3 regions of the Glutamicibacter sp. Je.9.36 genome follow, and region 3 is predicted to be linked to each of the others. Evidence: predicted binding sites of a transcription regulator. Region 3 holds the regulator's gene; each other region holds the start of a gene.
The links. The regulator LexA, encoded in region 3, represses DNA repair genes until DNA is damaged. The targets are predictions, from matches to a motif close to TCGAACANNTGTTCGA.

Region 1 (6,501 bases), on a different contig from region 3:
GCGGCCGCCGATCTGGCCCGCATCGCCCAACTGTGGTCGGTCGACGAAGCAACCGCGGTAAAGTACCTGCGCGCCGCGTTCAGCTCCCTGCCAAGGTAGCCCCGACGCGGCTCTGGAGTCGATCCCGAATCCCGGCGGTGGATGGAGCCAGGTGAATGCGAAATGGCATAGGGGTACGTTTTGCTGTTGACAGCTCCAATATTTCCCGGGGTTGATTAGCTGCCAGCAAGGTAACGGGCGATCGAATTGTCGCATCGCCAATTTTCGACCGCCAGTGTGTCGCCGCTCGCCGTGCCTTCAGCGGGACTCCACCGAATGCTGTCGGGTTGGTGAACCGTAATGGTTCTTAAGCATCCCTATACGGTGTGTCGCGTTGCCTAGTTTTTCAGTTTCCGAAGTCGCCAGCACTGCTGCCCGTAGCCCTCGACACTGCACCTTCCGCAAAGGGAAGGGTAAGTGCGAGTTGCCCACTTTCCCGATGGCGATTCACTTTAAGTCAAGGTTGGCGGGCTTTCCCGGTATGACCTTATCGCCGTGCTCAACTCGCAATAGATACAGCTCAACGCCCACGCACAGCTTTTCGGCGCTGCGGTGCTTGGAGATGCCAACAAGCAACACGTTATTAGCCTGGTTGAACGCAGTGTGAGTAACTTAGGCTTGCCAGATGGCGGAACACTTAAGCAAGTATTCGACGCGGCTCTAATGCGCCGATCGAAGCTTTGCCCTCCGACCGCTGGCCCATGTCCCCGTCTAGCTATGGACAAACAGGAATCGTCCACACACTTCGTGATGCGTCGACGGCATGCACCCGAACGTTCTTTCACAGTGGCTGCTCCGACGCTTGGCGACGACGATGAGTATCCAAGAGGTTTCTACCTCCGTGCAGTGAAGGGGCAGCTCCGGGTTCGAGGCTACTGTTGCGAAGGCCCGCAGCGTTGGTTTCCTGATGACCAATTCATTTTCCACTTGCATCCGTAGCGACACGATTTCCAGGTTCGCCTTGGCATCGACTCCGCATCGATATTTCTCAGATTCTCGTGAGAAGAACAACTCGAGGAGCACCCGCAAGTGGAACGACCAACGGGACTTAGGATTGCTAGCGACCGCTAGACCTAGTATTCACTATGGTAGAACGGATGCATGCGATGGCTTGCGAAATGGTTCGACGAAACTGACTGGCCGAGGGACCCTCTCTTGGATGAATTCCGCGATTCAGTTTGGGAGCTCACGCTAGCCGGAGAGACCAGAGGGTGGCTGACCACCTCGATCACTATTATGCGGTCGTTCCCGTTTTTCTGGGACAAGCAAGAGAACATGTGGTTCCAAGTGCACTGGTTAGAGGGCGAGCATGAATTACCGGAGGAGGACTACGCGCCAGGGTGGTACACAGTCGAAGAACTGCGGGACGGGCATTTCGTCACCGATGACCCCAGGAATGGTCAAGAGACCAGCTTTAGTGCCACCAGAGTCATCGGTACCGAGCGCGACCAATTGTGGAATCAACTGGATCACGGTGTAATTCGATAAACCGTGAGATGCCCAGATTGCTGTCCTGTTCAGGAACCTTCATCGAGACGCCAAGGACCAGATGTTTGCAGAAGGAAGCGGGAGCACACTGGACTAGTTGCCATCCGCGCCTAGCGACACGGAGCGGTTGCCCAGTGACTGGAGACACCTCGGCAATAATGGTCTGCATGATCGAACGTGAACGGTGGAGCATGCGATTCCCGAATAAGTACCAGTCAGCTGGTTGGGGCATCGTCAGTGCGGTGATGTGCGCAGGCCTCTTCGCGGGATGCTCCGTAGTCCCGGATTATTCGGGTGATACCTGCGATGGACGTAAACCGGTTGGCTCTCTGGAGCAAGCCGGCAGGGACCTAGTGGCTGCCGCCTACGCCGCCGATCGGGACGGTGTATGCCGAGTGACCGCACCTTTCCCAGGCGGAGTTCTGGACGATTCAATGGTCGCCATGACTCGGGAAATCCTGGCCGAACGGGGCATCACCCCACAGAACGTCACTGTGGTAACTGGAGAACAGATGGGAAGTGGTGTGGCCGTCCAATTGACAGACGGCAGCAATAACGCTTCCCGCGCGATCGACATCAGCGGCACGGTCGTCCGCGACGACGGATTCACGGTGGGCCTGCCGCCAGAGCTGTATCCCGAGGTTCCGGAGCACCCTGCATCACCGTCTGCATCGACAGATTCTGCTTCCCGATAGCGCCAGTTACACAGTGAAACGTCCAACGCGACGTCCTAAGCGGAACCCGTACCGGCACGTAGAGGAAAGTACTATATGGGACGCGTGCGGTGATGTCATGCTTCACTTATCCGAAGCATGACACCAGCGTTGTTCGGTTAGGCCAATTCGCGGAACCCAAGTCGCTTATATAGATTTAGTGCAGCACCGGAAGTTCCATCTCCGATCCGCAAACTCAGGGTGTTCGCCCCATGCTTCTTGCACGCAGACATGGCAGCGGCAATCAAGGTGTGGCCCAGGCCATGCCCTTGATGGAGGGGATCAACGAAAAGATCGATGATGAATGGGCCGAATAGATCCTCATCCCAGATCGATTTCTCGACAACAAAGATCGCCCCAATCGGCCTTCCCTGTCGCGACGCGACAAAAGAAGCATTTTCGAGGAGCTGACCAAACTCGTTGGCAAAAGTTTCTTCCATCTCGGATTGCGCTTCTTCAAGAGTCCCGGCCGCAATTCCGGGTGGGTACGCTGCGAAATACGGATCAGCTAGCTCCGTCGCGGATGAAGATTCTGCATGGCAAATTTCTGCGTACGAAGAAACAGCGGGAGCGAAATCTGCGTGCTGAAGAACAGCTTGTAAAACATCAGAGGGCATGGCAAATCCATTCGTAGGTCTTCTGAACTGATTGAGAGAAAACTTCATGAATGGAACATGACTTGAATCTAGCATCCAAAAAATCAGTGGTCTACAGAAAATTTTCCAATACTTTTGACGTGTTGAGTAGGCTCAGCTGGCTTTCGACGAGAGTGTCCCGAAAGCCGGTCACAAATAGGATCGCGCCACGTGCTGACTCGCATCGCAGAAGTTTCATGGATTTACAGGAACACTGGCCGTTCCGTATGCCCCGTCCGGTGTAGAGACCGGTGAGGGGGCGTGAAACGGAACGATGTGGCGCTGCCTCATGATGTCGAATGCTTGCGCAGAAAACAATCGCTGTCGAATGGCATAGACGCCGCGGACGATGCCACTACGCGGAACATTTGGCCAGATTCGCGATGTGGTTTCGTTACGAATCAGCGGTTGCGGTACCCCTGGTTGGCGGCGTGAACCGAACGTCGAATTTTATCCGTTTTCCCGCTCGTGCAACACAGAGCATGCGCTCGCCGCTCATTGGCATCTACGAGATAGCTGCGAACTCGGGGAGCTACAGCACACGAGACAGGCGCAAGCGGGAATCCAAGGGCAACCGGTACCTCGAATGGGACGTCGTGGTCCGATCTGGATTCATGGGGACGCTGGCTCACCGGTCGACATTTCGGGTGGATGGACGGGCACGCATTGCGCTCGCCGTGCGCCGGAGCAGGGGCTGCGAGAATTAACTGTGAGTTGCGTCCATTCGTACACGTATTCGAAGTAGTTTTCGATTAGTATGGCCTCGTGGCTATTTCATCGCAGAGTAAAAGAACTGATCTGACTCGCCTGGTCGTCAAGGGTGCACGCGAGCACAACCTGAAAAACGTGGACATTGATCTCCCGCGTGACGCAATGATTGTCTTTACCGGCCTTTCCGGTTCGGGCAAGTCCTCCTTGGCCTTCGACACCATCTTTGCCGAAGGCCAGCGCCGCTACGTCGAATCGCTCTCTGCCTACGCCCGCATGTTCCTCGGCCAGGTGGACAAGCCCGATGTGGATTTCATCGAGGGCCTGTCGCCAGCGGTGTCCATCGACCAGAAGTCAACCAGCCGCAACCCGCGTTCCACCGTGGGAACGATTACCGAAGTGTACGACTACATGCGCCTGCTGTGGGCCCGCGTGGGCCGTCCGCATTGCCCGATCTGCCACGAACCGATCTCCAAGCAGACGCCGCAGCAGATCGTCGACCAGCTGATGGAGCTACCGGAGAAAACCCGCTTCCAGATCCTCGCCCCGGTAGTGCGCTCGCGCAAGGGCGAATTCGTCGACCTGTTCGCAGAGCTCTCGTCCAAGGGCTTCGCCCGTGCCCGCGTTGACGGCGCCACCATCCAGCTGAACGATCCGCCGAAGCTGGCCAAGCAGGTCAAGCACACCATTGAAGTGGTCGTCGACCGCCTGGCTATCAAGGAAGATGCCCGCCAGCGCTTGACCGACTCCATCGAAACGGCCCTGGGCATTGCCGAGGGCCGCGTGCTGGCCGACTTCGTGGACTTGGACGAGGATGATCCCCAGCGCGTGCGCGCGTTCTCCGAGAACCTGGCCTGCCCCAATGAGCATCCGCTGGCCATCGATGAGATCGAGCCGCGCACTTTCTCCTTCAATAACCCGTTCGGTGCCTGCTCGGCCTGTTCCGGCATCGGCACCAAGCTGGAAGTCGATGAGCACCTGATTGTTCCGGACGGCGAGGTCACCTTGGCCGAGGGCGCGATCGCCCCATGGTCGCTGGGCAAGGCCACCACCGAATACTGGAACCGCTTGATCGAAGGCCTGGGCCATGAGCTGGGCTTCACCATGGACACCCAGTGGCAGGACCTGCCGGCTGCCGCCCGCGAAGCGATCCTGAATGGCAAGGACCACAAGGTGGTCGTGCAGTACAAGAACCGCTTCGGCCGCGAGCGCAAGTACTCCACCGGCTTCGAGGGCGTCATTTCCTACGTGCACCGCAAGCACCAGGAAACCGAATCGGATCACGCCCGCGACCGCTACGAGCAGTACATGCGCCAGATCCCGTGCCCTACCTGCGGCGGCGCACGCCTGAATCCGGCGTCGCTCTCGGTCTTGGTGGGCGGGCGTTCCATCGCTGAAGTTGCCGCCATGGATCTGCGCAGCGCCGCGGAATTCCTCTCCACGATCGTGCTCACCGCACGCGAGGCGCAGATCGCCGCGCAGGTGCTCAAGGAAATCGACGCGCGCATGAAGTTCCTGCTGGACGTCGGACTGGAGTACCTGACCCTGGAACGCGCTGCTGGCACCTTGTCCGGCGGCGAGGCGCAGCGCATTCGCCTGGCTACGCAGATTGGTTCGGGCCTGGTGGGCGTGCTCTACGTTCTGGACGAGCCGTCCATCGGCCTGCACCAGCGCGATAACCGCCGCCTGATCGACACCCTGCTGCACCTGCGATCGCTGGGCAACACCCTGATCGTGGTGGAGCACGACGAAGACACCATTGCCGAAGCCGACTGGATCGTGGACATCGGCCCGGGCGCCGGCGAGCACGGCGGCGAAGTGGTGCACTCCGGATCCCTGGAGGGCCTGAAGCAGAACACCAAGTCGCTGACCGGAGACTACCTTTCGGGCCGCAAGCAGATCGACATCCCGTCCAAGCGCCGCAAGATCGACAAGGAGCGCAAGCTCAAGGTGGTCGGTGCCAACGAGAACAACCTGCAGAATGTGTCGGTGGAGTTCCCGCTGGGCGTGCTGACCGCGGTGACCGGCGTGTCCGGCTCGGGCAAGTCCACCCTGGTCAACGACATCCTGTACAAGGTGCTGGCCAACAAGCTCAACGGCGCCAAGCAAGTGCCCGGCCGCCACACCCGCGTGCAGGGCCTGGAGCACCTGGACAAGGTGGTCCACGTGGACCAGTCGCCCATCGGCCGGACCCCGCGTTCGAACCCTGCGACCTACACTGGCGTGTTCGACCACATCCGCAAGCTGTTTGCGGAGACCAATGAGGCGAAGCTGCGCGGCTACCAGCCGGGCCGGTTCTCCTTCAACGTCAAGGGCGGCCGCTGCGAATCCTGCTCGGGTGACGGCACGCTGAAGATCGAGATGAACTTCCTGCCGGACGTTTACGTGCCCTGCGAGGTCTGCCAGGGCGCCCGCTACAACCGCGAAACCCTGCAGGTGCTGTACAAGGGCAAGAACATTGCCGATGTGCTGGACATGCCGATTGCCGAAGGCGCCGAGTTCTTCAGTGCCTTCACCCCGATCGCCCGCCACCTGCGCACGCTGGTGGACGTGGGCCTGGGCTACGTGCGCCTGGGGCAGCCGGCAACCACCCTCTCCGGTGGCGAGGCCCAGCGCGTGAAGCTGGCTGCGGAACTGCAGAAGCGTTCCAATGGCCGCTCCATCTACGTCCTGGACGAGCCGACCACCGGTCTGCACTTCGAAGATATCCGCAAGCTGCTCAAGGTGCTGCAGGGATTGGTCGACAAGGGCAACACCGTGTTGACCATCGAGCACAACCTGGATGTCATCAAGTCGGCTGACTGGGTCATCGACCTTGGCCCGGAAGGCGGCTCAGGCGGCGGCACGATCCTGGCTGCTGGCACCCCGGAAAAGGTGGCCAAGGTGAGCGAATCGCACACCGGGAAGTTCCTCTCCGA
Region 2 (6,501 bases), on a different contig from region 3:
CCGGGGACCCGCTGCCCACCGAGCAGGAACTCATGGCCGAGCTGGGTGTGGGGCGCAACTCCCTGCGCGAGGCGATCAAGGTGCTCCAGGCCCTGGGCATCATCGACACCCGCCACGGTTTCGGCATGTTCGTGGCCCAGGAAAACCTCAACGCCCTGCATGACTCCCTGGCCTTCCGCGGGCAGATGTCGCTGCGCCACCATGGCCATGAGGCCAGCGAGCTGGTCGACGTCCGCCAGGCGCTGGAAACCGGCCTGATCGGCCTGGCCATCCGCGCGGTCACCGACGAGCACCTGGAGGCCCTGGAGCAGTGCGTAATCCAGATGGAGCAGCACGCGGCGCGCGAGGAGACCTTCGTCGAGCAGGACAAGGCCTTCCACCGCATCCTCTTCGAGCCGCTGGGCAACCAGCTGCTGACCAACCTGCTCGGAGTGTTCTGGGATGTCTACCGCACCATCTACGATGCGATCGACTCCGATCTGGAAATCACCCAGCCGGCCAAGACCGCCCAGGACCACCGCGATATCCTCGACGCGGTACGCGCCAAGGATGTGGAAACCGCCCGGCAGCTGATCTCCGAGCACTTCCATGGGATTCGCGCCCTGCTGGCGAGCCGGGAAGTTTAGCAAAAGAACCCTAAAGCATTCCTTTCACAGCTAAGCTGGGGTGGTGGACACACTTCAACGCTATGCACCCAATGAAAACCTCAGGCGCGACGAAGCGGCCTGGCGCGCACGGAATATCGAATGGCACTTCGCCGAGGTCCAGCTCGATCTTTCCAATGCCACCGATCGCACAGCCACCAGCTTCAGCTCGATCACCACGCTGAACTTCAGCTCCAAGGATCCGGCAGCCTTCATCGACTTCATCCACGAATCCGTGGACGAGGTACTGGTCAACGGCACCGCGATCGACCTGGAATCCGCAGTGCTCGATGCACGCATCTACCTCGACCAGCTGCGCACCGACGTGCCGAACACCGTGAAGATCAGCGGGCGGGCGATCTACTCGCGCTCCGGCGAGGGGCTGCACCGCTTCGTGGATCCGCAGGATGGGCAAACCTACCTCTACACCCAGTTCGAGCCTTCCGAGGCACGCCGGGTCTTCGCCTGCTTCGAGCAGCCCGACCTGAAGACCAGCTACCGCTTCACCCTCACCGGCCCAGCCTCCTGGCACCTGGCCAGCAACCAGCCGATCGTCGATGAGGTACTGCACGATGACGGCACCAAGACCGTGGCCTGCGCCCCGACTCCCCCGATTTCCAGCTACATCACCGCGGTGCTGGCCGGACCGTACCACGTGGCGCGCGGCGAGCACCTCCAGCGGCTGGAGGACGGCGAAGAGCTGAGCATCGAGATGGCCGCCACCTGCCGCGCCTCGCTGGCCGAACACTTCGACGGCGACGAGATCATCAAGCTGACCAGCCAGGGCCTGGACTACTACCACCAGCTGTTCGACTACCCCTACCCGTGGGGCAAGTACGACTCGGCGTTCGTGCCGGAGTACAACCTCGGCGCCATGGAAAACCCGGGCCTGGTCACCTTCACCGAACGCTACGTCTTCACCTCGCATGCCACCGAAGGCCAGTACGAGCAGCGCGGCAACACCCTGATGCACGAAATGGCGCACATGTGGTTCGGCGACCTGGTCACTATGAAGTGGTGGGATGACCTGTGGCTCAAGGAATCCTTCGCCGACTACATCGGCACCCTGGCCAATGACGAAGCCACCGACTTCACCACCGCGTGGACCACCTTCGCGGCGCGCCGCAAGGCCTGGGCCTACGTGGCCGACCAGATGCCCACCACCCACCCCATCGTGGCCGACATCCCGGACCTGCTGGCCGCGGACCAGAATTTCGATGGCATCACCTACGCCAAGGGCGCCAGCGTGCTCAAGCAGCTGGCCGCCTTTGTCGGCGCCGAGGCCTTCCGCGACGCCGCCCGCGCCTACTTCCGCAAGCACGCCTACGGCAATACCTCGCTGGATGACTTCCTCGAAGCGCTCGAAGCGGCCAGCGGCCGCGATATGGGCCAGTGGGCGGATGCCTGGCTGAAGACCAGCGGCGTGCCGAAGCTGCACGTCGAGTACACCACCGACGCCGGCGGCACCATCACCGCGGCATCGCTGATCCAGTCGGGCACCGATCCGGTCACCGGGCAGAAGATCGCCCGCCCGCATGTGCTTTCGGTCGGCGCCTACCAGCTGGACGGGAGCCAGCTGGTGCGCACCGACTCGGTGGACGTGGAGCTCTCCGGCGAATCGGCGGCCCTGGACTTCCTGGTCGGACGCCGGATCCCGGATCTGCTGCTGCCCAACGACGGCGATGAGACCTATGCGCTGATCGAATTCGACCCGGTTTCGCGTGCCACCTTGCTCGGCCACCTCTCGGGCCTGGGCGACTCGCTGCCCCGCGCCACCTGCTGGGCGTCGCTGTGGGACGCGGTGCGTTCGGCCACCTTGGATGCGCAAAGCTACGTGCAGGCGATCCTCGATCACGCGCACGCCGTCACCGACGCGGGCGTCTTCGGGGTGCTCACCGACCAGCTGGCCACCTCGATCTCCAAGTACGTTGCCCCCGAGCTGCGCGCGGAGCTGCGCCATAAGGCCGCCGCAACCCTCACCGGGTGGCTCACCCGGTTCGAGGCCGGCGGAGACCAGCAGACCACCACCGCGCGCACCCTGGTTCGCCTGGCCCGTGCCGGCGTGGCTCCGGAGGTGCTCGACGCCTTCCTGGGCGAGCAGCCCAATGCCTACCAGGTCACCGTCGATGAGCAGCTGCTGTGGGGTTCCTACATCGCGCTGGCCGCTTCCGGCCGGCTCGACGAGGCCGCCGAGGCGTCCATGCACGAAGCGGCCAAGGCCAACCCCACCAGCGTGGCGCAGAACTCGGTCCGCACCGCGCTGGCGGCGCGCCCGGATCCGCAGGCCAAGGACACCGCTTTCGACACCGTGCTGATGGCGCGCGATGAGCATGGAGAGCTGTCCAACGATGCCCTCTCGGCCACCGCACTGGGCTTCACCATGGGTTCCTCCGCCCTGCTGGCACCGTTCGAGGAACGCTACTGGGCCGCGATCCTGCCGGTCTTCGAGACCATGGGCATGGAATTCGCCACGCGCGTGATCGAGGGGCTGTATCCAGGGCACCAGGATCTCCAGGGCGCCATCGAGCAGAACCATGCACTGGCTACCGCTACCGCATGGCTGGAACGCCATGAGAGCGCACCGGCCGCCCTCAAGCGCATCCTGCTCGAGGAACGCGCAGAACTGGAACGCTCGCTGAAGGCCCAGGCCTACAGCCGCACCAGCCGCTAGGCGCTGGCCCTCCGAAGGCCGGCCCGCTGCTTATCCACGCAGCGGGCCGGCTTTTCCGTGCCGCAGCACGCGGCCGGCGCAGCGGCGATGGCAGGGCCACAGCACCATGGCCTTAAGCCAAACAAGGGCCTGGCCTCGAACTTGATCGAGAACAGGCCCTTGGATCTTGGCTCGCTACGGAACCCGCGCAGTCCATTGCGCGGTAGCGAATTTGGCCTCGGCCAATTCCTTCGCCGCCAGACGGGATTCGGCATCCAGCTGTGCCGGCTTGGCCCCGGTGCGCTTGGCGAAGGTGTCCATCATGACGTTGATGATCTCCATGCGATCCAGCTTTGTCTGCGACTTCAGGGGATCAACACGCTTGACCGCTGAGGTGATCCCCTTGTCGGAGATCTTCTCCCGGCCAATGCGCAGCACCTGGGTCATCTTCTCCGCGTCGATGTCGTAGCTCATCGTGACGTGGTGCAGCATCGCACCGTTGGCCAGGCGCTTTTGCGCTGCGCCGCCGATCTTGCCGGCAGGGGTCGCGATGTCGTTCAGCGGCTTGTAGTACGCTTCCAGGCCGATGCTTTCCAGCGCTTCCATCACCCAGGCGTCCAGGTACGGGTAGGAATCGGCAAAGCTCATGCCGTCCACCAGGGATTCTGGAGCGTAGAGCGAGTAGGTAATGCAGTTGCCAGCTTCCATGAACATCGCGCCGCCTCCGGAAATGCGGCGAACCACCTGGATGCCGTGCTTTTCGGCTTGCTCCATATCCACTTCGTTCTTCAGCGACTGGAAGGAGCCGATCACGACGGCGCCTTCGCTCCAGTCCCAGAAGCGGATGGTCGGCTTACGGGTCCCCTTGGCGATTTGCCGGGTCAGCACCTCATCCAGCGCCACTTGCTCCGTGATTGGAATGATCTCCGGGCCCAGGACTTCCCACTCGTGGTCTTCCCACTTGGTGGCGTGTCCCAGCGCGCGGCGGACGACGCGCGCGATGGCGTCTTCGTCAAAACCGAACATCACTGCGCCTTCACGCAGATTGTCGGTTACCGCATTGCGCATGGTGCTGTGGCTGGCGTCCGCTGGCAAACCGCGTAGCGCATCGTTCAAGTCATCGAGTGCATCATCTGGTTCCAGGAAGAAGTCGCCATTCAATGACACTTCGGTGATCACGCCATCGGAAGTATCCAGATCTACAACGACTAATTTGCCACCGACTACCTTGTATTCACCATGATGCTTCATGGTTTCATTCTATCCCCGGCCACCCACTAGTCGAATCCACGCGCCCCCCGGATTCGGTGGTTCGCAGTGGCAAAATTCGACCCGGGATAACAATCGAATAAATATTCGAGAATACTTCCACATTCCGCGGATTTCCGGGCCAAACTGTCTGTTGCCGGCAGGATAATTAACTATGGCTATACCCGATTTCATCCATGACGACGATGATGAACATCGTCTACCGTTACTCCCAGCTGGCACTCGCACAGAATCCCACAAGGATTCGTTATTCAGCGACCATCTCGAACATCACCTGTTCCATGGTCCGCTGAAGCAATTGGCAGATGAGCTCTACGACGCGGGCCCGCTCAATGGCCCCGGCGACGCCCTCGAACGGCTGAAGAAGATCCAGCGCATCCAGAGCACCCTCGATGCAATGACATCTGTGCTGCTGGCCGATTCAGTAGAACAAGTCAGTGAATCATTTGCCGATATGATCGCCACCGAGGGGACCACTACCGAGGAGGAGGAACGCGAAGCTCGGAAAAGTGCTCAATACTATGGCGTTGACCGCGGCAGTGACCAGGTCATCAACTCCAACTTCATCGCAGAAGCGGCTGTCGCGCTGCGTGAGACCCCTCGAATGGTAGGCAAGCGGATGTTCTATGCCAAGGGTCTTCGCTACGCCTGCAAGGAAACTCTCACGGCTCTGGCTGCAGGAGAGATCACGCCCAAGGCAGCGCATGACATCGTGAAGCATTCGCAGGACTTGCTCCCCGAACAAATCACGCAGATGCAACGCGTGCTGTTGCCCATGGCGAAGACTGCGTCTGATGACGCGATATACCAACGCGCACGCCGGTTCCATGACCGGATGTGCCCGGAGGCCGCCGAACAAAGGCACAAGAAGTCTGAAAAGAATCGCAAGCTCACGCTATGGGATAACGAAAATGGCATGTCCACCCTCAAGTACTACAACAGTGCCGCAGTGATTCATTCCATCAAGAACTCCGTGAAGTGGCTAGCTGATCAGCATAACGATCCTCAGGATCCCCGTACCCGGGAGCAAATAGAAGCGGACGCCTTTGCAGACATCATCCTCAACGGCTGGCCGGACCGGGAAGGCACGCCCCTCAAGCCACGGGTATCCATCACGATTCCCGCGGTGGAAATGCTGGCGGATCCTACAAGGACCGTGGCTGACTTGGAAGGCTACGGCCCCATCCCACTGGGGGTCGCATTGGCGTTGGCAAAGGATGCGCCTTCGTTCCAGCGCGTGCTGACCGATCCATGGACTGGCGCCGCGATAGATGTCGAGCGCAGGCGCTACCGGCCCTCACAGAGCCTCAAGGATCTGTTACGGCACCGCGATGAGCATTGCTGCTTCCCCGGCTGTCGCCGTCCAGCTGACCGCTCCGAGATTGACCATATAAATGGCTGGGCTCACGGAGGGCATACGACCAGGGACAATACGCATCTGCTGTGCAAGCAGCATCAAATGTTCAAGCATGCATTGGGCTGGAAAGTCGTTCCGCGACCTGACGGATCCAAGATGTGGGTGACTCCGCACGGGCTGAGCGCACTCGTTATTCCGGAAAGCGTAAAGCGTGTGGACCAATTTGATCATGTAAATGATCATTGCCCAGAGCGCCCTAAGGTCATTCCTTTGCCGCATATTCGACTCACGGCAGAAGTACGCAGGGTACTTGGGCTCAAACCTCGCGTCGAAATTCCAGACCAGGATCCCGGTCCTGAATCGCCGCCAGATGACGGCCAGAAGGAAACAGGCTGAGGACGCTATCCCGATTGACCGGATTTTGGGTGACAGAATTTTTCAGTCACCAGCACCTCCACACCACCAATAACACCATTCACGCAACGGCGATAAAGCCTGTTGCTTGGAGCCGTGCGGCCAGGAGGTCTGCTTCGACGAGTCAGCGAATCTTTATTCAGCCACCACGGGAAGCCCCGACGGCT
Region 3 (6,501 bases):
CGTGGAAATCTTGTGCCAGGGTGAAGCCAGCATGAAGTCGCTGGTCGAACAGTTCAGCAGCGAACGCGACACCTGCCTGTTTGGAACCATGACCTTGTGGCAGGGCGTGGACGTGCCAGGCGATTCTTGCAGGCTGGTCATCATCGACAAGATTCCTTTCCCGCGCCCGGATGATCCTATCTCCAAGGCCCGTTCCGAGGACGTGGCCAAGCATGGCGGCAATGGCTTCATGCAGGTTGCCGCCACCCATGCGGCGATTCGCCTGGCCCAGGGCGCTGGGCGCTTGATTCGTTCGGTCGGGGATAAGGGCGTTGTGGCGATCCTTGATTCGCGCATGGCCACGGCGCGGTATGGCAGCTTCTTGAAAGCTACCCTGCCGCCGATGTGGCCGACTGTCGATAAGAAGGTCATCACTGGTGTTCTCAAGCGTTTGAACCCGGGCGGGAAATAGCCGCAGCCAGAATGTGAACTTGAGCTGTCCTTCGGGACAGCTCAAGTTCTTTAACCGGTACCAGCATGATGCTTCCAGATGCACTAAGGTCTGTGACAAGAACTGATGAAGCTCGAATCGGAAGGCACCATGGAGTCCATGCAGGAATTGGCGCACCAAGCCGCGATCGACACCCACCAGCGGTTCGGGCATCGCCTCATGGGGTTGCCCGGAACGTGGATTGGGCAGAGCTACAGCAAAGCGCATCGGTTGCGCGACGGAAGCATGCTCAGCAATCTCAATGGTTTCGCGCACCCGCTTGCGGAGTGGAACTATTGGTGGCAGGCGCACTATCTGGATGCCATCATCGATGAGGGCCGCTCGTACTGGGACGAAGGCAACGAACACCGGGCGCGCGAAGCGCTTGCCCGGGCCAACGGCTTATTGCGCGGCATTCGAATTCGAAACTTCGGGATCTTGCCCAACTACTTCTTCGACGACATGGCTTGGCTTGCCCTGGCCTGCGGCCGCCTGTCAGAGTTCACCCAGCTGGCGATGGGACACAGGAGCCGTCCTGCCGAGGCGGCAGTTAGGACGCTGGGACGGCAGCTCCATGCCGGCATGGATGGGGTGCTGGACGGCGGCCTGTACTGGTCCAGAAAGCGGGATTTCAAGAACACGCCAGCCAATGCGCCGGCGGCACTGTTCTTTGCCCGTACCGGGGAGAAAGAGACCGCGCGAGAGCTTCTCCAGTGGCTGGAAAAGAATCTGTTCAGCGTGGAGCGAGGACTGTATCTGGACGGACTGCGGTTGACCACGCAGGGGCACACCGTGGAACCAGCGGTCTACACCTATAACCAGGGCCTGGTTCTCGGGGCATTGCTTGAGCTTGGCGAGCCTGCTGATCTGGCTCACGCTCAAGTACTGATCGATGCCACCACGAAATCGCTGTCAACTGCTGCCGGGGTCCTCTCGTTCAACAGCGGGGGAGACGGCAACCTGTTCGCGGGGATACTCTGCCGATATCTTGCCCTCGCCGGTAATGATGTCCGCTTGGAAGCCCGGAGCCGGGAGCAGGCCAGAAGGCTGGTCATGGCAACGGCGCGCCATCTGGCTGACCAGGAACCACGCCGGCTTTCGGCGGCAATCCAACGCTGGATGATCTTCTCGGCGGCCGCTCAATTCGAGTTGAACGCCGGCCAATAGCGGGTTAAACGAGAATTGCGCTGGTGCCGAGCACCAGCGCAATGACCGTACGTATTCTAGAGAGAGCGCATCACCGAGACGACGCGTCCCATGATCGTTGCGGCATCACCCAAAATTGGTTCGTAGCGCGAGTTCTGCGGAAGCAGCCAGGTATGCCCGTCACGCTGCCGGAAAGTCTTTACCGTGGCTTCCTCATCGAGCAGGGCAGCTACGATGTCGCCGTTGTCCGCCGTCTGCTGGCGGCGGACAACTACCCAGTCGCCATCGCAAATCGCAGCGTCAACCATTGAATCGCCGGAAACCTTGAGCATGAACAGTTCGCCGTGGCCTACGAGCTGACGAGGCAACGAGAAAACATCCTCGACGGACTGTTCGGCAAGGATCGGACCGCCGGCAGCGATACGGCCAACCAGGGGAACCATGGTGGTGTCAGCGGAAGTGCTCAATTCAATGATCTTGGCGTCTTCGCTGGCATCTGGCTCGACCGGCTTCGAAACTTCGGCCTTCTCGGCGTCTTCGGCCAGCTGCAGAGGCAGCAGGATTTCCATTGCGCGCGGACGGCGTGGATCTCGACGGATATAGCCGAGCTTTTCCAGCTGGCTCAGCTGGTGGGTGACGCTCGAAAGGCTCTTGAGCCCCACTGCGTCACCAATCTCACGCATCGATGGTGGATAACCGTTCTTGCCGATTGACCGCTGGATCGTCTCCAGGATCTTCTTTTGGCGAATCGTCAGCGAACGTGCATTCGATCGGGGAGTGCGTTGTGAAGCTGACATGAGATTTTGCCTTCCCTAGCAATCATTCGAAAGTTCGTAAGTCCAAACTGTCGGCGCTAGATGGTGAGATGTTTTCATTGCTCGTCTACTTCGAAATCTTAGTAGATAAGCGAGCTTCTTTCAAAGATTTGTTCGAAAACTTCTGGACAAGTTCCGCAAACCTCTGTTAGAACAGATATACGAGGTTCGAACAAGTTTTCGAATCTATGCTTTCGAATACAAATTCGCATCACTTGAATTTCTTGAGGAGACAAAGTCATGGCAACCGTCGCACTTGACTCAAATCAGACCCAGGCACCACTGAAGATCCGCATCAACCGTCGCGGATGGGCCGTGCTTGTGGGTATGCCCATTTTCGCACTCACCATCGCCGCAGCTTTCTTCATCTCCATGTTTGCCTCTGACGCGCATGCCGCAGCCGATACTCCTGTTGGAGTCGGAACCGTTGATGTCACCGTTATTCCAGGGGATACGCTGTGGAGCCTGGCCCGGGATTACGCCACCGGTTACGACGTGACCTCGGCAGTGGGCCACATCGCCGAACTCAATGCCCTGACCGGCAGCGAAATCCAGGTCGGCGAAACCCTCTCGATTCCGGTCCTTGCCGGCTAGCTTCCCCAGCCTGCTTCGAGTTTGTTACCTGTGGCCGTAGCGGATTCACCGGCAGGCGCGCTGCACACGTAGACTTGATGCGTGAATGACCGCAGTGAACTTTTGAGTCAGCTGCCCTTGCGTGAGAATCTCCGCGGGCTATCCCCTTATGGCGCACCACAAATTGACGTGCCCATCCAGCTGAACGTCAACGAGAACACCCATCCGTTGCCACCGACAGTCGTCGATGCCATTGCCCAAGAGGTGGCCAAGGCGGCGGCAACGTTGAACAGGTATCCGGACCGCGAGTTCACCGAGCTTCGCGAACTCCTAGCCGATTACCTCGGCCACTCGCTCACCAAGGACAATATCTGGGCCGCTAACGGTTCCAATGAAATCCTGCAGCAAATCCTGCAAGCCTTTGGCGGCCCCGGCCGTGCCGTGATGAGCTTCGGCCCTACCTACTCCATGTACCCGCTGCTTGCCAGTGGTACTGACACGAAATATATCGCCGGTGAACGCGCCGCAGATTTCACCTTGTCCGCCGATTCCGCAGCCGCACAGGTTCGCGAGCACAAGCCGAACATCGTTTTCCTTTGCTCTCCGAATAACCCCACCGGCACGGCCCTTGGCCTTGACGTCATCACCGCGGTATATGAAGCCATGAGCGAGCATAACGGCATGGTGATCGTGGATGAGGCGTACGCCGAGTTCTCCTTGGCCAGCACCACCTCGGCGCTGAGCCTGCTCGAAGGCCGCCAGCGGCTGATCGTCTCGCGCACCATGTCCAAGGCTTTCGGTCTGGCCGGTGCGCGCGTAGGCTACCTGGCCGCTGCGCCAGAAGTCACCGATGCCATCCGCTTGGTGCGACTGCCGTACCACCTGTCGGCAGTGACCCAGGCAACCGCCATCGCGGCCTTGAAGAACATCGAGTTGCTGTTGGCCCAGGTCGAGGACATCAAGTCCCAGCGGGACCGCATCGTCGCGCGCCTGAAGGAACTTGGCCTCAAGCCATCGGTCTCCGACTCCAACTTCGTCTTCTTCGGTGGCGTCGAAGACCCCCACAAGATTTGGGAAGGCCTGTTGGAAGCCGGCATCATCATCCGCGACAATGGAATCCCGGGAACCTTGCGTGTTACGGCAGGAACCGAATCGGAAACCACAGCCTTCTTGGAACGACTTGCCGAACTGCTCGGCTCGCAGAAGTAATCAAAGACAAGCGAAGGAAGACATGTCTGCCGAATTGATTGGCGCACGTCGCGCCCGCATGGAACGCGTGACCAGCGAATCGTCCGTATTCGTTGAACTGGACCTCGATGGCACCGGTGTCTCTGAGATCAGCACCTCGGTGCCGTTCTACGACCACATGCTGACTGCGCTATCCAAGCATTCGCTCATCGATCTCACCGTGCGTGCCACCGGCGATACCCACATCGACGTTCACCACACCGTCGAGGACACCGCGATCACCATTGGCGAAGTACTGCGCGTGGCACTGGGCAACAAGGCCGGCATCCGCCGCTTCGGCACCTCCTACGCTCCACTGGACGAAGCCCTGTCCCGTTCGGTAGTCGATGTGTCTGGCCGGCCATACCTCGTGCACTCGGGCGAGCCTGCGGGCCAGGAATACCACCTGATCGGTGGTCACTTCACCGGTTCGATGACCCGTCACGTCTTCGAAGCCATCACTTTCCACGCACAGATCTGCGCTCACATCGAGGTGCTCTCGGGTCGCGACCCGCACCATATCGTTGAAGCGCAGTTCAAGTCCTTCGCGCGCGCCTTGCGCGAAGCGGTAGAGCGCGATGAGCGCATGGGCGACAAGATCCCATCCACGAAGGGTGCACTGTAAGTGGAAAAGAAAACAGTAGTTGTCCTGGATTATGGTTCCGGCAACGTCCGCTCCGCTGTGCGCGCTTTGGAAGCCGCCGGCGCTGAAGTGGAACTGACCGCAGATCCGAAGAAGATCGTGGCCGCCGACGGCCTGGTAGTCCCCGGTGTTGGCGCCTACGCCTCGGTCATGGAGCAGCTGGCCAAAACCGGTTCCCTGCGCTGGATCGGTCGCCGCATCGCCGGTGGCCTGCCGGTTTTGGGTATCTGCGTGGGACACCAGGTCTTCTTTGAAGAAGGCGTGGAACACGGTGTGAAAACCGAAGGCATTGGCGAATGGCCGGGCAAGGTTGAACGCCTGCAGTCGGATGTCATCCCGCACATGGGCTGGAACACGGTACGCCCGCCGGAAGGATCCAAGCTGTTCGCCGGCATCGAGGGTGAACGTTTCTACTTCGTGCACTCCTACGCTGTTCAGAAGTGGGAATTCGACGTAACCCAGCCAGCGATGACTCCGCCACAGGTGACCTGGTCGACGCACGGAACGCCCTTCGTGGCCGCCGTCGAGAACGGCCCGCTATCGGCAGTGCAGTTCCACCCGGAGAAGTCCGGGGACGCTGGCGCGCAGCTGCTTCGCAACTGGTTGGGGACGCTCTAGGCATGTGGACCCTCATTTTGGGCGTTGTCGGGGCCTTCCTGATTGGCGGAGCCATTTCGCTGAAGAGCCAGAAGGCCCATATCTCATGGATCATCGCGCTGTGGGTACTTGCAGGCCTGAGCCTGATCGCAGCCTGGTCCTTGACCTACTAATCACATTACTTCTTCACTAAGGACATCATGAGCGAGCAACCAATCCTCGAACTTTTGCCTGCAGTAGATATCGCTGGCGGACAGGCAGTGCGCCTGGTCCAGGGCGAAGCCGGTTCCGAGACCGGATACGGCGACCCGCTGGAAGCTGCGCTCTCCTGGCAGAACGCCGGCGCTGAATGGCTGCACCTGGTCGACCTGGACGCAGCCTTTGACCGTGGCAGCAATGTTGAGATTGTCCAGCGCATTGCCAAGGAACTGGATATCAAGGTCGAGCTCTCCGGCGGTATCCGCGATGACGCTTCACTTGACCGGGCCCTGGAATTCGGCGCTACCCGCGTCAACCTCGGAACCGCCGCGCTGGAGAACCCGGAATGGACCAAGCAGGCCATTGCCCGCCACGGCGACAAGATCGCCGTGGGCATGGACGTGCGCGGAACCACCTTGTCCGGCCACGGCTGGACCAAGGACGGAGGCGACCTGTGGGATGTTCTGGCCCGCCTCGAAGATGCCGGATGCGCCCGATACGTCGTCACCGACGTGACCAAGGACGGCACCCTGCGCGGACCGAACGTTGAACTATTGCGCGAAATCGCTGCCAAGACCAGCAAGCCGATTGTCGCCTCGGGCGGCATCTCCTCGCTCGAAGATCTCCGGGTCTTGCGCGAGCTGGTTCCAGAAGGCATCGAAGGAGCCATCATGGGCAAGGCGCTGTACTCGGGCCAATTCACCTTGCAAGAAGCGCTCGATGTAGCAGGTCGCCGCTAGGCCCCATGCTGCAGCAGGGAAAGACGATTCAGAAGCTCGCGCTTTTGAATCGTCTTTTTTATTCGTGAAAGCGGATCCCTGTCTTTCCCTCCT

Region 1: a site for LexA is predicted at 3,600-3,615, ahead of uvrA (excinuclease ABC subunit UvrA). Genes of this name have one in related genera too.
Region 2: a site for LexA is predicted at 4,639-4,654, ahead of AAZQ98_RS05325 (DUF222 domain-containing protein). Genes of this name have one in related genera too.

What each region holds. Positions count from the first base shown of each region.
Region 1 is NZ_JBCPSN010000002.1:597,780-604,280, reverse strand. It holds gene AAZQ98_RS07285 (GntR family transcriptional regulator) at 1-99, shown strand, start outside; gene AAZQ98_RS07280 (hypothetical protein) at 1,195-1,527, shown strand; gene AAZQ98_RS07275 (hypothetical protein) at 1,695-2,222, shown strand; gene AAZQ98_RS07270 (GNAT family N-acetyltransferase) at 2,360-2,905, opposite strand; gene uvrA (excinuclease ABC subunit UvrA) at 3,641-6,501, shown strand, end outside.
Region 2 is NZ_JBCPSN010000002.1:209,860-216,360, reverse strand. It holds gene AAZQ98_RS05340 (FadR/GntR family transcriptional regulator) at 1-626, shown strand, start outside; gene pepN (aminopeptidase N) at 670-3,315, shown strand; gene AAZQ98_RS05330 (lipoate--protein ligase family protein) at 3,490-4,545, opposite strand; gene AAZQ98_RS05325 (DUF222 domain-containing protein) at 4,718-6,316, shown strand.
Region 3 is NZ_JBCPSN010000003.1:42,744-49,244, reverse strand. It holds gene AAZQ98_RS08535 (ATP-dependent DNA helicase) at 1-451, shown strand, start outside; gene AAZQ98_RS08530 (glycoside hydrolase family 76 protein) at 557-1,636, shown strand; gene lexA (transcriptional repressor LexA) at 1,693-2,412, opposite strand; gene AAZQ98_RS08520 (LysM peptidoglycan-binding domain-containing protein) at 2,671-3,024, shown strand; gene AAZQ98_RS08515 (histidinol-phosphate transaminase) at 3,106-4,212, shown strand; gene hisB (imidazoleglycerol-phosphate dehydratase HisB) at 4,235-4,855, shown strand; gene hisH (imidazole glycerol phosphate synthase subunit HisH) at 4,856-5,491, shown strand; gene AAZQ98_RS08500 (hypothetical protein) at 5,494-5,643, shown strand; gene priA (bifunctional 1-(5-phosphoribosyl)-5-((5-phosphoribosylamino)methylideneamino)imidazole-4-carboxamide isomerase/phosphoribosylanthranilate isomerase PriA) at 5,671-6,408, shown strand.